DNA from 3 places in the Methylobacterium radiodurans genome. Region 1 is predicted to be linked to each of the others. Evidence: predicted binding sites of a transcription regulator. Region 1 holds the regulator's gene; each other region holds the start of a gene.
The links. The regulator PhoB, encoded in region 1, activates phosphate uptake and scavenging genes when phosphate is short. The targets are predictions, from matches to a motif close to TGTCATNNANCTGTCAT.

Region 1 (4,943 bases):
GCAATCCCGGCGATTCCGGCCTGCCGCCGGAGGTGATCTGGACCCTGCCCGCGGGCTTCTCGGCCGGGCCGATCCGCTGGCCGGCGCCGGAGCGCATCCCGGTCGCGACGCTGATGAACTACGGCTACGAGGGCGAGGCGGTGCTGCTCGTCCCCGTGACTCCGCCGCCGAGCCTCGACCCGGCGAGCCCGGTGCGGCTCGCCGCCAAGCTCAGCTACCTCGTCTGCGAGACCGAGTGCGTGCCGGGCGCCGCCGACCTCGCCCTGACGCTGTCGGTGGCGCGCGAGGCCGTGCCCGATCCTGGAGCCCGCGACCTCTTCGCCCGCGCCCGCGAGGCCCTGCCGGTCCCCTCCCCCTGGCCGGCGCGGCTGTCGCGCGAGGGCGATAGCCTCGTGCTGAACCTCGACGCGGCGGGCCTGCGCCCCGAGACCGTCGGCAAGGCGGCCTTCTTCCCCTACTCGGAGACCGCGCTCGACAACGCCGCCGAGCAGGCGCTCGCGGTCGATGCGAGCGGCATCCATATCACCCTCACCCGCGCCAACCCGGCCGAGCCCGCCCCCGCGACGCTGCCGGGCGTGCTGACGATCGAGCAGGATACGGGCAGCGGCCCGGTGCGCCGCGCGTTGGCGATCGGCGAGGAGGCGCCCCCGCCCGCGCCGAGCCAGATCCCCGCGGGTGCCGCACCGGCGACGCCGACCGTCTCCGGCGACGAGGCGCCGACGCTGCTGGCCGCCGCGCTGCTGGCCTTCCTCGGCGGCCTCGTCCTCAACCTGATGCCCTGCGTCTTCCCGGTCCTCTCGATCAAGGTGCTGGGGCTGGTGAAGCACGCGGGCGAGCGGCCCGAGCGCGTGCGTCTGCACGGGCTCGCCTACACGGCGGGAGTCCTGGCGAGCTTCCTCCTGCTCGCCGGCCTGCTGATCGTCCTGAAGGGCGGGGGCGCCGGGCTCGGCTGGGGCTTCCAACTCCAATCGCCGGTCTTCGTGGCGGCGCTGGCCTACCTGCTCCTGGCGATGGGCCTCAGCCTGTCGGGGGCGGTGCATCTCGGCGGCCGCGTCGCCGGGATCGGCGATCGCCTGACCCGGCGCGCGGGGCTCGAGGGCTCGTTCTTCACCGGCGTGCTGGCGACCGTGGTGGCGACGCCCTGCACCGCGCCCTTCATGGGCACGGCGGTCGGCTTCGCGCTGACCCAGTCGGCGCCTGCCGCGCTCCTCGTCTTCGCGAGCCTCGGGCTCGGCCTCGCCCTGCCCTTCCTCCTACTCACCCTTTGGCCGGCCGCGCTCCGCCTGATGCCGCGGCCGGGCGCCTGGATGGACGTGCTGAAGCAGGCGCTCGCCTTCCCGGTCTACGCCACCGTGGCCTGGCTCGTCTGGGTGCTGGCCCAGCAGGTCGGGCCGCAGGGCCTGCTCGCGGCCCTGTTCGGCCTCGTCCTCGTGGGCTTCGCGGCCTGGGCCTGGGAGCGCGGGCGCGACAGTGCGGCGCTCCCGGCCCGCGCCGCCCGCGGCCTCGCCGTGCTGGCGGTGATCGGCGCCGCGGCGATCGGCCTGACGCTCGGGCAGGACCGCGCCACCGCGGCCGCCGAGATGCGGGCGGAGGGCGTCGAGCCCTTCTCGCAGGGCCGCCTCGACGCGCTGCTCGCCGAAGGACGGCCGGTCTTCGTGAACATGACGGCGGCGTGGTGCATCACCTGCCAGGTCAACGAGCGCATCGCGCTCTCGACCGGGGCGGTCCGCGCCGCGATGCGTGCGCGGGGTGTGGCCTACCTCAAGGGCGACTGGACCAACCAGAACCCCGAGATCACCCGCCTGCTGGAGCGGCACGGCCGCAGCGGCGTGCCGCTCTACCTGCTCTACACCGGCCGGGCCGAGCCGCACGTGCTGCCGCAGATCCTGACCGAGGGCGGCGTGCTCGGCTGGCTGGAACGGGTCGGACCCGAGCGAAGCGCGGCGGAGGGCGTATCAGGGAGGGGCTGAGGGGCGTTCATACACCGGTCGGTCATCCGTCTGGATCCCGCGCATCCCTCTCCCCGCCGTGCGGGGAGAGGGCTTCGGCGACCCTGTCGTCGTCGAAGCGAGGCGGCGCATCGATCCCGGAGGGATCGACCCGATGGTGAGGGGGCGGCTCAGGCACAGCCTCTTCCGTTTAAGCCCCCTCACCGCCGCTGCGGCTTCGCCTCCGCTTCCTGTCTGCACGACAGGGTGCAGACAGGCGTCTCCCCGCGCGCGGGGAGAGGGAGAGCCGCGGGTGGATGAAGAGGATCTACCGGAACGCCCTCACGCCTCAGCGGAAAACGTCTCGTCGAAGGCGTAACCCGAACCCCGCACGGTGCGGATCGGGTCGGGCTGGCGCGGGCGGTTGAGGGCCTTGCGCAGGCGGCCGACATGCACGTCGACCGTGCGCTCGTCGATGTAGACGTCGTGGCCCCAGACCCCGTCGAGGAGCTGCTCCCGCGAGAAGACCCGACCGGGGCTCTGCATCAGGAACTCGAGCAGCTTGAACTCGGTGGGTCCGAGATGGATCTCGTGCCCGCTGCGGCGGATGCGGTGGCTCACCCGGTCGAGCTCGATGTCGCCCGCCGCCAGGAGGTCGGCGACGTGGGCGGGCTTGGCCCGGCGCAGGAGCGCGCGCACCCGGGCGAGCAGCTCCGGCACCGAGAACGGCTTGACGATGTAGTCGTCCGCGCCCGTGCCGAGGCCGCGGATGCGGTCGCCCTCCTCGCCCCGGGCGGTCAGCATGATGATCGGCAGGCGCTCGGTCTCGCGCCGCGCCCGGACCCGGCGGCACAGCTCGATCCCCGAGAGGCCGGGCAGCATCCAGTCGAGCAGGATCAGGTCGGGCTGCTGCTCGGCGAGCTTCAGCTCGGCCTCGTCGCCGCGCGCCGCCGCATCGACCTCGAAACCCTCGGCCTCGAGGTTGTAGCGCAGGAGCGTGGTCAGCGCCTCCTCGTCCTCGACGATCAGGATACGCGTGCGCATGCGGGGACTCTGGATACTCAGCCCTGTCCGGGCGTGACGGTGGCGTAGTTCGAGGCGTCGTTCTTCGGCCGGTCGCCGGTCGGCGTCTCGCCGGTGGCGAGGTACTGGATCGTCTCGGCGATGTTGGTGGTGTGGTCGCCGATGCGCTCGACGTTCTTGGCGCAGAACAGCAGGTGCGTGCAGAACGAGATGTTGCGCGGATCTTCCATCATGTAGGTCAGGAGCTCGCGGAACAGCGAGTTGTAGAGCGCGTCGATCTCGCCGTCGCGCTCCCAGACGTCCTGCGCGGCCTTCACGTCGCGGCTGCCGTAGGCGTCGAGCACGTCCTTGAGCTGGCCTTCCGCGAGGTCGCTCATGTGCTGCACGCCCAGGATGATCTTCTGGCCGACCGCCTGGTCGCTGATCGCCACCACGCGCTTGGCGACGTTCTTGGCCAGATCCCCGATCCGCTCCAGGTCGCCCGAGACGCGGATCGCCGAGATCGTCTCGCGCAGGTCGATGGCCAGCGGCTGGCGCTTGGCGATGAGGAGGACCGAGCGCTCCTCGATCTCGTGCTGGAGCGTGTCGAGCCGCTTGTCGGCCGCGATCACGGCCTGCGCGAGCGTCGCGTCGCGGCGCACGAGCGCGTCGGTCGCCTCGGTCACCATCTTCTCGGCGATGCCGCCCATCTCGGAGATCGAGCGGCGCAGGTTCTCCAGATCGGCGTCGTAGGAGCTGACGATGTGACCGGGCATGGCGGTGTCCTCGGGACGGGAGATCGGGCGTGAGGCAGGCCGAGGCTCAGCCGAAGCGGCCGGTGATGTAGTCCTGCGTCTGCCGCTTCTCCGGGTTCATGAAGATGCGGTTGGTCTGGCCGAACTCGACGAGCTCGCCGAGGTACATGAAGGCGGTGAACTGCGAGATGCGGGCCGCCTGCTGCATGTTGTGCGTGACGATGGCGATGGTGAACTCGTCGCGCAGCTGCTCGATCAGCTCCTCGATGCGGCCCGTCGAGATCGGGTCGAGGGCCGAGGTCGGCTCGTCGAACAGGATGACTTCCGGGCGCTGGGCCACCGTGCGGGCGATGCAGAGGCGCTGCTGCTGGCCGCCGGACAGGCCCATGCCGGACTGCTTGAGCTTGTCCTTCACCTCGTCCCAGAGCGCGGCCTTGCGGAGCGCCGACTCGACCCGGGCATCGAGTTCGGACTTCGGCAGCTTCTCGTAGAGGCGCATGCCGAAGGCGACGTTGTCGTAGATCGACATCGGGAAGGGCGTCGGCTTTTGGAACACCATGCCGACGCGCGAGCGCAGCTCGTTCAGGTCGATCCTCGGGTCGAGGATGTTCTCGCCGTCGAGCAGGATCTGCCCTTCCGCGCGCTGCTCCGGATAGAGGCTGTAGATCCGGTTGAAGGTGCGCAGCAGCGTGGACTTGCCGCAGCCCGAGGGGCCGATCAGCGCGGTCACCTGCCGGTCGTGGAAGTTCAGGTTGATGTTCTTCAGGCCGTGGAACTGGCCGTAGTAGAAGTTCAGGTCCTTCACGGCGATCCGGACGGGTGCCCCCGCATCGGCCTTGGCGCGGGCGGCGGGCTGGGTCACGGACTCTTCGGCGGCGATCGCTGCGGCGTTGCTCATGGGATCGGTCCTTCGAACTCGGCGTCTCAGCGGGCGCGCTGCGGCTTGATCACCACGCGGGCGATCACCGACAGGGCCAGGATGGTCACGGTGATGAGGAGCGCGCCGGCCCAGGCGAGCTGCTGCCAGTTGGGATAGGGCGAGAGCGCGAACTGGTAGATCATCACCGGCAGGTTCGCGACGCCGCCCATCAGGTTGGCGTTGAACCAGCTGTTGTTGTTGAGCGCGGTGAAGAGGAGCGGCGCGGTCTCGCCGGCGATGCGGGCGAGCGCCAGGATGATGCCGGTGACGATGCCGGCGGACGCCGCCCGCCAGGTCACACTGCGGATGACGATCGAGGCGGGCGCGCCGAGCGCCGCG
Region 2 (4,943 bases), 920 kb from region 1:
CGAGGGATTTGTCGAGACGCAACGGGTCGTCGAAGCTCTCGATCTCCGGCACGCCGTCGATGTTGTTGGCGGGCAGGAAGTCGAGCAGCCGGCGGATCTGCAGGATCGCCTCGACGTCGTTCTCGAAGGCGCCGTCGGCGATCGAGGACTTCGCGGTGTGTACCTTGGCGCCGCCGAGTTCCTCCGCGGTGACGACCTCGTTCGTCACGGTCTTCACCACGTCGGGGCCGGTCACGAACATGTAGCTCGTGTCGCGCACCATGAAGATGAAGTCGGTCATGGCCGGCGAGTAGACGTCGCCGCCTGCGCACGGCCCCATGATGACGGAGATCTGCGGGATCACGCCGGACGCCGCGACGTTGCGGCGGAAGACCTCGCCGTAGCCGCCGAGCGCCGCCACGCCCTCCTGAATGCGCGCGCCGCCGGCGTCGAAGATGCCGATGATCGGGGCGCGCATCTTCAGCGCCATGTCCTGCACCTTCACGATCTTGGCGGCGTGCGTCTCGGAGAGCGAGCCGCCGAACACCGTGAAGTCCTTCGAGAACAGGAAGACCGTGCGGCCGTTCACCGTGCCCCAGCCGGTGATGACGCCGTCGCCGGGGATCTTCTGGTTCTCCATGCCGAAATCGGTGGAGCGGTGCTGCACGAACATGTCGAACTCCTCGAACGACCCGTGGTCGAGCAGGAGTTCGATGCGCTCGCGCGCCGTCAGCTTGCCGCGCTTGTGCTGCGCCTCCACGCGCTTCTCGCCGCCACCGAGGCGGGCCTGGGCGCGCCGCTGCTCGAGCGTCTCGAGAATGTCCTTCATGGGTGCGCCTCGGGGCTGGTGCTGGCGTGACCGGCTTCGATCCGCCTGCCCCTCTCGTGGCGAGCTTGGCGGTCGGCCGTAGCTGCCCTTAGCACAGAGAATTTCCGGGCGGAAACCGGCCTTTTAGACGGAAGATCAATCGGCGAGCGCGGCCACGACCGCCGCGGCATCGAACTCGGTGCGGCGCTTGGCGAGGCGCTCCTCGGCCTCCGCGTCAGCCCCCCAGACGGCGGCCTGGTAGGTCTCGTCCACATGGGCCGCCGCCCAGGCTTCCTCGGGCGTCAGCCGCCCGTGCAGCACCGCGAGCGCGATCAGGAGAGAGCCGGTGAGCGTCGTCAGCGTGTGGAGCGCGGCCAGCCGGTAGGGATTGTCGATCACGAGCACCGCTTTGCGCAGAGCCGCGACGCTCGCCTCCGGCTGCGTCACGTGCATCACGCCCTCGCTCAGGATCAGGCGGGCACCGAAGGTGTCGCGGGCCCAGTCGAGCACCGGGTCCCAGGCACGGGCCTGATCGGCCACGAGGCGCTCCGGCGCGTCCGCCCTGTAGGCAACGAGATCCGTGCCCGCATAAGCCGCCAGATCCTCTGCCACGGCCTCCAGGCGTGGCGCGACCCCATCGAGGGTGGTGTTGACCAGCCGCGTCACCGGCATGGTGGCAGGATCGATGAATTCGGCCTGCGCCCCCCATTCCGCCGCCAGGATCGCGGCGAGGTCGCGGTTCGGCCCGGCGAGCGGGTTGCGGCCCGGCGTGTTGGCCGGGCGCCCATCGAGGGTGAGGCGATAGCCATGCTCTCCCTCCGAGAAGGCCGCCTCCTTGTAGAAGCGCTTCGGCAGGGTGGGCTTGGTCTGGGCACGGGCCGCCCGCATCGGGTCGGGGCGGCCGGGCTCGTCGCTGAGCCAGTCGGAGGTCACGTCGTCGCTCATGCGGGGGAGATAGGCGATCGGCGCGCCGTGCGCGAGATCTCCGGTCGCGCGGCCTCAGACGAAGTAGGTCAGCGTCGCGGCGACCGTGGTGACGGCGGTCGCGGCGGCGATCGTCGTCGGGTTGAGAAGAAGCGAGCGGCGTACCGCCTCGACAGGGGTCTCGGGCCAGCCGAAGGCTTCGCCGGCGGCCCGCTCGGCGCGCTGGAGGCTGGCGCGACGCGTGTCGGCGTCGGTCTTCGTCATGGCGTCCGGCTCCCGATCTGTGCTCCTGACGTCCGCCCGGCGCGGATACGGCGAAGCTTTGCCAGAGAAAACGCGCACAGCCCGCTCCGGGTTCCGGTCGGCCGCGTCATCGCAGTGCCATGTCGGCGCTATAGCGGGCCTGTGCGACGATCCGGAGACAGTATCCGATGACGAACCTCAACCGCTCGCAGGCCGCCGAGGCCGCCGAGGATGCGGGCTCGAACGCGAGCCCGAACCCGACGCTCGGCGAAGTGGTGGCCACCCGCTTCCACCGGCGCGACCTGCTGCGTGGGGCCCTCGCGGTCGGGGCGATCAGCGCCGTGGTCGCGCCGCGCGCGCTGGCGGCGGCGCAGGGCGCCCCCCGCGAAGCCGCCTCGCCGTTCCCCTTCGCCGAGTTGCCGGCCGGCTCCGACGAGCGTCACCACGTCGCGGCGGGTCACGATGCCGAGATCCTGATCCGCTGGGGCGATCCCGTGCTGCCCGGCGCGCCCGCCTTCGACCCGCGCAACCAGACGCCGGAGGCGCAAGCCCGACAGTTCGGCTACAACAACGACTTCATCGGCTATTTCCCGCTGCCGGGCGCCGCCGACCCGGCGGCCCACGGCCTGCTCGTGGTCAACCACGAGTACACCAACGAGGAGCTGATGTTTCCCGGCCTCGGCCGGCAGGACGGCAAGGCGGCCTTCGCCGGCATGTCTCAGGACCTCGTCGACATCGAGATGGCGGCCCACGGCGGCTCGGTAATCGAGGTGAAGCGGGTGGACGGCCGCTGGCAGGTGGTGCCGGATTCCCGGTACGCCCGCCGCATCACCGCGACGACCCCGATGACGCTCACCGGCCCCGCCTCCGGCTCGGACCGCCTGCGCACCAAGGCCGACCCCGAGGGCCGGCAGGTGCTCGGCATGATCAACAACTGCGCGGGTGGCACCACGCCCTGGGGCACGTGGCTCACCTGCGAGGAGAACATCAACTACTATTTCGGCGGAAAGCTCGCCGCGGATTCGCCGGAGGCGCGCAATCACAAGCGCCTCGGCATGCCCGGCAACCTCTACGCCTGGGGCAAGTACCACGAGCGCTTCGATCTCGGGGCCGAGCCGAACGAGCCGAACCGCTTCGGCTGGGTGGTTGAGATCGACCCCTTCGACCCGGCCTCGGTGCCGAAGAAGCGCACCGCCATGGGCCGGTTCAAGCACGAGGGCGCGGCCGGTATCCTGGCGGCCGACGGGCGCTACGTCGTGTTCCAGGGCGACGACGAGCGCTTCGACTACGTCTACCGCTTCGTCACGGAGGCGAAGGTCGATCTGCAGGATAGGAGCGCCAACCGGGACATCCTCGACCGCGGCACGCTCTTCGTCGCCCGCTTCGACGCGGACGGGCGCGGCGCGTGGCTGCCGCTCGTCCACGGCCAGGGCCCGCTGACCCCCGAGAACGGCTTTCGCGATCAGGCAGACGTGCTGGTCGAGACGCGGCGCGCCGCCGACCTCCTCGGTGCCACCAAGATGGACCGGCCGGAGGATGTCGAGGCCAATCCGAAGACCGGCAAGGTCTACGTGATGCTGACCAACAATTCGAAGCGCAAGGCCGATCAGGTCGATGCCGCCAACCCGCGGCCCGACAACCGCTTCGGCCACATCGTGGAGCTTAGCCCGGACGGACGGGACTACGCCGCGCCGGGTTTTGCCTGGGAGGTGCTGGTCCGCTGCGGCGATCCGGCGATCGCGGCGGTCGGCGCCACCTTCTCGTCGGCGACGACAAGGGACGGCTGGTTCGGCATGCCGGACAATTGCTCGGTCGACGGCCAGGGCCGGCTCTGGGTCGCCACCGACGGCAATTCGGCTGGCCGCACGGGCCGCACCGACGGCATCTGGGCGATGGAGACGGAGGGGCCGGGGCGCGGCACGGGCAAGCACTTCTTCCAGGTGCCGACCGGCGCCGAGATGTGCGGGCCCTACTTCACGCCGGACGACACCACCTTCTTCGTGGCCGTCCAGCACCCCGGCGAGGCCGACGAGGAGGACCCGAAGGCCGAGCCCGCCACCTTCGAGCGGCCCGCGACCCGCTGGCCGGACTTCGACCCGAACCTGCCGCCGCGTCCAGCCGTCGTGGCGATCACCCGGCGCGGTGGCGGTCGCGTCGGCACCTGACGCCCTCGCGCCCCCGCCCCGCCGCGATCAGGCCTTCTTAACCAACCCCATCCCATGTCATGGGGTGACGTGCACCGCGCGGATCGGGATCCGATTCCGCCTCCCGCGGTGCGATGGCCCCTTTCTGTTTCCGGTTTGTTCCGGTACAGTCAGAGGATGAAGGCGAATGCTGCACGTTCTCCCACCGCGGCCGGTGCCGCCAAACCTGCATCGCGGAGCCGTCGCGTGAGCGATACCGCGCGCGATCTCTTCGCCGGGGGCAAGCCCCCGCTGCTGGGCCCGGCCGAGCGGCGCAAGCTCGAGGGCTCGGCCGCCGTGCCGCCGCTCGCCGCCGTGCAGGCGACCGAGGGCGGCTACGACGCCTCGGCCATCGAGGTGCTGGAGGGGCTGGAGCCGGTCCGTCGCCGGCCCGGCATGTATATCGGCGGCACCGACGAGCGGGCGCTGCACCACCTCTTCGCCGAGGTCATCGACAACTCGATGGACGAGGCGGTGGCGGGCCACGCCAGCTTCATCGAGGTGGAGCTGGAGGAGAGCGGGGCGCTCGTCGTCACCGACAACGGCCGCGGCATCCCGGTCGACCCGCACCCGAAATTCCCGGGCAAGTCCGCGCTCGAGGTCATCATGACCACGCTGCACGCGGGCGGCAAGTTCGACTCGAAGGTCTACGAAACCTCCGGCGGCCTGCACGGCGTCGGCATCTCGGTGGTGAACGCGCTCTCAGACCTCCTCGAGGTCGAGGTCGCCCGCAACCAGACCCTGTACCGCCAGAGCTTCTCGCGTGGCCTCCCCGTGAGTGCCCTGGAGCCGGTCGGCCGGGTGCA
Region 3 (4,943 bases), 1.1 Mb from region 1:
CCGCGTCTTCATCGCGGAGCACAGGAAGGTCTACGATTCCGAGGTCTTCCCGGGCCGTTTCGGCGCCGATGTCGGGCGCGTGACGACGCTCGCCATCATCGTCTGCCTGTACGCGAACTACGTGCGCGCGGACCGCGAGACCTGGCCGACCCTGACGAAGCTGAAGACCACGGTGGCCCGCTTCGGCTTCGCCAGCCCGAGGCTGATCGACACCTTCGTTGCACGCCTGGTCCAGACGGGCGACCTCGTGCTGCGGAAGCAGCCCGACGACAGCCGCGTCAGGCTCCTGTGCCCCACCGAGAAGCTGCTCGCCTGGGACCGCGAGTGGATGGCGGCCCACTACGCGGCCCTGGACCTGCTCTATCCGGAGCCCGGGTTTCCTCTTGCCCGGCAGCGCGACGCCGCGTTCCAGACCGCCCACGCCAAATGCGCGATCGACGCCTTCGACGGCATCATCGCGATGATCTGGAGCAACATGGATCTCGTGTTCTTCCTGAGCAGCACGAGCGCCCTCATCATCCTGCTCTCGGTCCTCGACAGGAGCGGCGCGGACGCGGAGAACCACTTCCAGGAGTCGGATCTCGGCGAACTCGCGAAGAGCTTCAGCGTCTCCCGGAGCCACATCCGCAACATCCTGGCGGCGGCGCAGGAGATCGGGTTCCTGACCCGCTCCGGACCGCGCAAGACGCTCTGGCAACTCACCCCCCGCCTGGTCTCGGCCTTCGACCGCTTCATCGCCGACAGCCTCGTCCACAGCGACGTGACCTACCGGCTCGGCCTGCGCGGCCTCGCGGAGGCGGGCGCGGCAACCGTCGCGGCCTAGGTCTCGGGAGACCGCCCCTCAACGCAGCCCGGCCAGGGCCGGTGCGCCCCGGGCGGACGTCCCCTCCAGCGCGTGGGCGCTCGCGATGTTGCCGAAGAACTGGCGCGCGCTCTCGGCCCAGGTGTGGCGCAGGGCCTCCGCGCGGGCGGCCTCGCGCGGGACGGCGAGCGCCGCGAGCGCCGCCGCGCGTAGGTCGGCGTCGAGGATGCCGGCCCGCGTGCCGCCGATCACGTCGAGCGGGCCGGTGACCGGGAAGGCCGCGACCGGCGTGCCGCAGGCGAGCGCTTCGAGCAGCACGATGCCGAAGGTGTCGGTGAGGCTCGGGAAGACGAAGACGTCGGCGCCCGCGTAGATCCGCGCGAGCGCCGCCCCGGTGCGCGTGCCGAGGAAGCGCGCGCCCAGGCCCAGACCTTCGAGCCGCGCCCGGTCCGGCCCGTCGCCGACGACGACGCGGCTGCCCGGAAGGTCGAGCCGCAGGAAGGCCTCGACGTTCTTCTCCACCGCGAGCCGGCCGACGAACAGGAAGATTGGCCGGGGCAGGTCGGCGAGTTCCGCCGGCAGGGCCTCGCCCGGTTCGGCCGGTCGGAACAGCTCCGTGTCGACGCCGCGGGTCCAGCGCATCAGGTTGGCGAAGCCCCGCTCGCTCAGTTCCCGCTCCAGGGAGGGCGTGCTCACCATGGTGCCGCAGGCCGCGCCGTGGAAGCGGCGCAGCCACGCGTAGCTCCAGGCCTCCGGCACCGGCAGCCGGGCCGAGAGGTACTCGGGAAAGCGCGTGTGGTAGCTCGTGGTGAAGGGCCGCCCCCGCGCCAGGCAGTGGCGCCGCGTGGCGTAGCCCACCGTCCCCTCGGTGGCGACGTGGACATGGGTGGGGCTGAGCCCGTCCCAGCGCGCCGCGACCTTGCGGCGGGTGGCGTGGGCCAGCCGGATCTCGGGATAGCCCGGCAGCGGCACCGAGCGGAAATCCTGGTGGGTCAGCAGCACCGTGTCGAAGCCGTGCGCACGTCCGGCCTCGACCATGTGCTGGAGCGAGCGCACGACGCCGTTGACCTGCGGGTGCCACGCGTCTGTGGCGATGAGGAGCCGCCTCACGCGACGGCCCGCCGCCCGGGCAGCGCCGGCTCCTCGGCGGGCGGCTCGGCCTCCGCCGCCGCGCGGGCCCGCAGGATGCTCGGATAGTGCAGCACCTCCATGCGGCCATCGTAGTGCTCGACGATCGCCGTGCAGGATTCCACCCAGTCGCCCGTGTTGAGGTAGCGCAGGCCCGCGATCTCGCGGTTGGCGGCGTGGTGGATGTGGCCGCAGATCACCCCGTCCGCGCCCTGGCGCCTCGCCTCGTCGGTGAGGAACTCTTCGAACTGGCCGATGAAGTTGACGGCGTTCTTCACCTTCAGCTTGGCCCAGGCCGAGAGCGACCAGTAGGACAGGCCGAGCCGGCGGCGGACCCGGTTGAGACCCGTATTGACCCAGAGCGCGAAGGTGTAGGCGCCGTCGCCCAGATGCGCGAGCCAGCGGGCGTGGCGCACCACCATGTCGAACTGGTCGCCGTGGATGACGAGATAGCGCCGGCCGTCCGCGGCTTCGTGGATGCGGCTCTCGGCGATCTCGATCCCGCCGAAGGTGGTGCCGATATAGTCGCGCAGGAACTCGTCGTGGTTGCCCGGCACGTAGACGATGTGGGCGCCCTTGCGGACCTTGCGCAGCAGCTTCTGCACCACGTCGTTGTGGCCTTGCGGCCAGTACCAGCCCGAGCGCAGCTGCCAGCCGTCGACGATGTCGCCGACGAGGTAGATCACGTCGGCGTCGTAGTCCTTGAGGAAATCGAGGAGCAGCCCGGCCTGGCAGCCCTTCGTGCCGAGATGCGTGTCGGACAGGAACAGCGTCCGAACGCGCACGGTCTCCGGCTCCTCGCTCACGCGCGCATCCCGCATCCCGCGCCTCCCGCTGTGGCGAGCGGGAGCCAAACCGGAATCCGATATCAGTTTGATGACGCGCCCCGGTCGCGACCGGGGGAGGCTTCAGCGGCCTGCGCCCGCGCCCCATCCCCAAAGATGAAGCCGACGGGGAGCACCCGGCAGCAGAGAGACCGTCGATCGCTGCACTGCGTACGTTGCGCTGCAGCAAAGATCAGTCAATCGAGCGTTCCCGACCGGGCCGGAAAGGCAAATTTTTTTTCCAGTGTCGCGAAGTTTTTCCGGTTTTCTTTCCGTGACTTGGCCGTCCATAATCACGCCCGGCCGAGTGGCGGCGTGGACCGCCCTCGAATCGGCGGGACGACCGAGAGGAAGGTGTCGATGACGCGGCGAGGCGCTTGAAAGCGCGACCCGGCCGTCGCAGGATGGGCGGGGCACATCGGAGGCGACCGGCATGCAGGCATGCCGCGACGCGAGCGGCGCGAGGCCGCCACGCCGCTCCGCGTGACCGACCATCCGAACAGGCAGACTCGCCCGGGCGACCGGACGGCGACGCCCCGCCCGGCAGGCCTCCCCGCGCATCGCCCGGTCCGCGCACGACCCGACATCGCCGGACGCGAAGCCGGCAGTTCATGACCTAGGGAATTGGAGGAAACATCATGGCGGCAACCAGACGCCCCGGTCGCAATCACCTCTTCGTGCCGGGCCCGACCAACATCCCGGACCGGGTCCAGCGCGCGATGCTGGTGCCCTCCGAGGACCATCGCTCGGTCGATTTCCCGGCGCTGACCAAGCCGCTCTTCGAGGACACCAAGAAGGTCTACGGCTCGACCGACGGCACGATCTTCCTGTTCCCGGCCTCCGGCACCGGCATCTGGGAATCGGCGCTGACCAACACGCTCTGCCGCGGCGACAAGGTGCTGACCTCGCGGTACGGCCAGTTCAGCCACCTCTGGATCGACATGGCCCAGCGCATCGGGCTCGACGTCGTCGTGCAGGAGGAGGCCTGGGGCACCGGCGCCGACCCGCAGAAGATCGAGGAGGCCCTGCGCGCCGACACCAATCACGAGATCAAGGCCGTGATGGTGGTCCACAACGAGACCGCCACGGGCGTCACCAGCGACATCGGCGCGGTGCGCAAGGCGATCGACGCGGCCGGCCACCCGGCGCTGCTCTTCGTGGACGGCGTCTCCTCGATCGGCTCGCTCCCGTTCCGTATGGACGAGTGGAAGGTCGACTGCGCCATCGCGGGCTCGCAGAAGGGCCTGATGCTGCCCGCCGGCCTTGGCGTGATCTGCGTCAGCCCGAAGGCGCTGCAGGCCTCAGAGGGCAAGGCCGGGCGCAACGACCGGCTCGCGCACGTCTACTTCGCCTGGGAGGACCACCGGAAGCAGAACCCGGCCGGCTACTTCCCCTACACCCCGTCGCTGCCGCTGCTCTACGGCCTGCGCGAGGCGCTCGCCTGCCTGTTCGAGGAAGGGCTGGAGAACGTCTACCACCGCCACCACGTGCTGGGCGAGGCCACCCGCCAAGCGGTCGCGGCTTGGGGCCTGAAGACCTGCGCCAAGGACCCGAAGTGGAACTCCGACACCGTCACGGCGATCGTCGTGCCGGAGGGCGTGGACGCGGCCCAGATCATCAAGCACGCCTTCGTGCGCTACAACCTCGCGCTCGGCGCCGGCCTCTCCCAGGTCGCCGGCAAGGTCTTCCGCATCGGCCACGTCGGTGACCTGAACGAGCTGTCGCTCCTCGGCGCCATCGCGGGCGCCGAGATGGCGATGAACGATTGCGGCCTCAAGGTCACGCCGGGCTCGGGCGTCGCCGCCGCGTCGAACTACCTGCGCGAGCACCCGCTCAACAAGAACTGATCCGGCAAGGATCATGACGGCCGCGGGGACAACGCCCCGCGGCCCGACCCGCGGGCTTGAGCAGCCCGGCGGGTCCAAGGAAGAAGACCGGCGCGCCGTTGTCGCGCGACCGGCCGAGGCACCCGGGATCAACCGGGGCCCGGAGGACGCGTCCGTTGCCGAGAGAGGGTTTCATGACGAAGAAGATCGTGTTCCTCGACCGCGAATCCCTCGACGCCAAGGTTCGGGAGTTCAACTTCCCGCACGAGTACGTGGAGTACGAGTCGACTTGGTCGCCCGAGGACACCGTCGAGCGCCTGAAGGGCGCCGAGATCGCGCTGATCAACAAGGTGCCGATGCGCG

Region 2: the regulator PhoB is predicted to act here: its motif matches at 2,080-2,096, upstream of DK427_RS24980 (PhoX family protein).
Region 3: the regulator PhoB is predicted to act here: its motif matches at 2,796-2,812, upstream of DK427_RS15515 (UDP-2,3-diacylglucosamine diphosphatase).

Annotation. Positions count from the first base shown of each region.
Region 1 covers NZ_CP029551.1:4,396,344-4,401,286, forward strand. Annotated here, with positions in the region: gene DK427_RS20615 (protein-disulfide reductase DsbD domain-containing protein) at 1-1,970, shown strand, start outside; gene phoB (phosphate regulon transcriptional regulator PhoB) at 2,271-2,972, opposite strand; gene phoU (phosphate signaling complex protein PhoU) at 2,990-3,706, opposite strand; gene pstB (phosphate ABC transporter ATP-binding protein PstB) at 3,753-4,583, opposite strand; gene pstA (phosphate ABC transporter permease PstA) at 4,610-4,943, opposite strand, start outside.
Region 2 covers NZ_CP029551.1:5,320,573-5,325,515, forward strand. Annotated here, with positions in the region: gene DK427_RS24965 (acyl-CoA carboxylase subunit beta) at 1-808, opposite strand, end outside; gene DK427_RS24970 (ATP12 family chaperone protein) at 944-1,732, opposite strand; gene DK427_RS24975 (hypothetical protein) at 1,787-1,975, opposite strand; gene DK427_RS24980 (PhoX family protein) at 2,143-4,119, shown strand; gene parE (DNA topoisomerase IV subunit B) at 4,345-4,943, shown strand, end outside.
Region 3 covers NZ_CP029551.1:3,298,932-3,303,874, forward strand. Annotated here, with positions in the region: gene DK427_RS15505 (hypothetical protein) at 1-823, shown strand, start outside; gene DK427_RS15510 (glycosyltransferase family 4 protein) at 842-1,912, opposite strand; gene DK427_RS15515 (UDP-2,3-diacylglucosamine diphosphatase) at 1,909-2,736, opposite strand; gene DK427_RS15520 (aminotransferase class V-fold PLP-dependent enzyme) at 3,393-4,601, shown strand; gene DK427_RS15525 (D-2-hydroxyacid dehydrogenase) at 4,775-4,943, shown strand, end outside.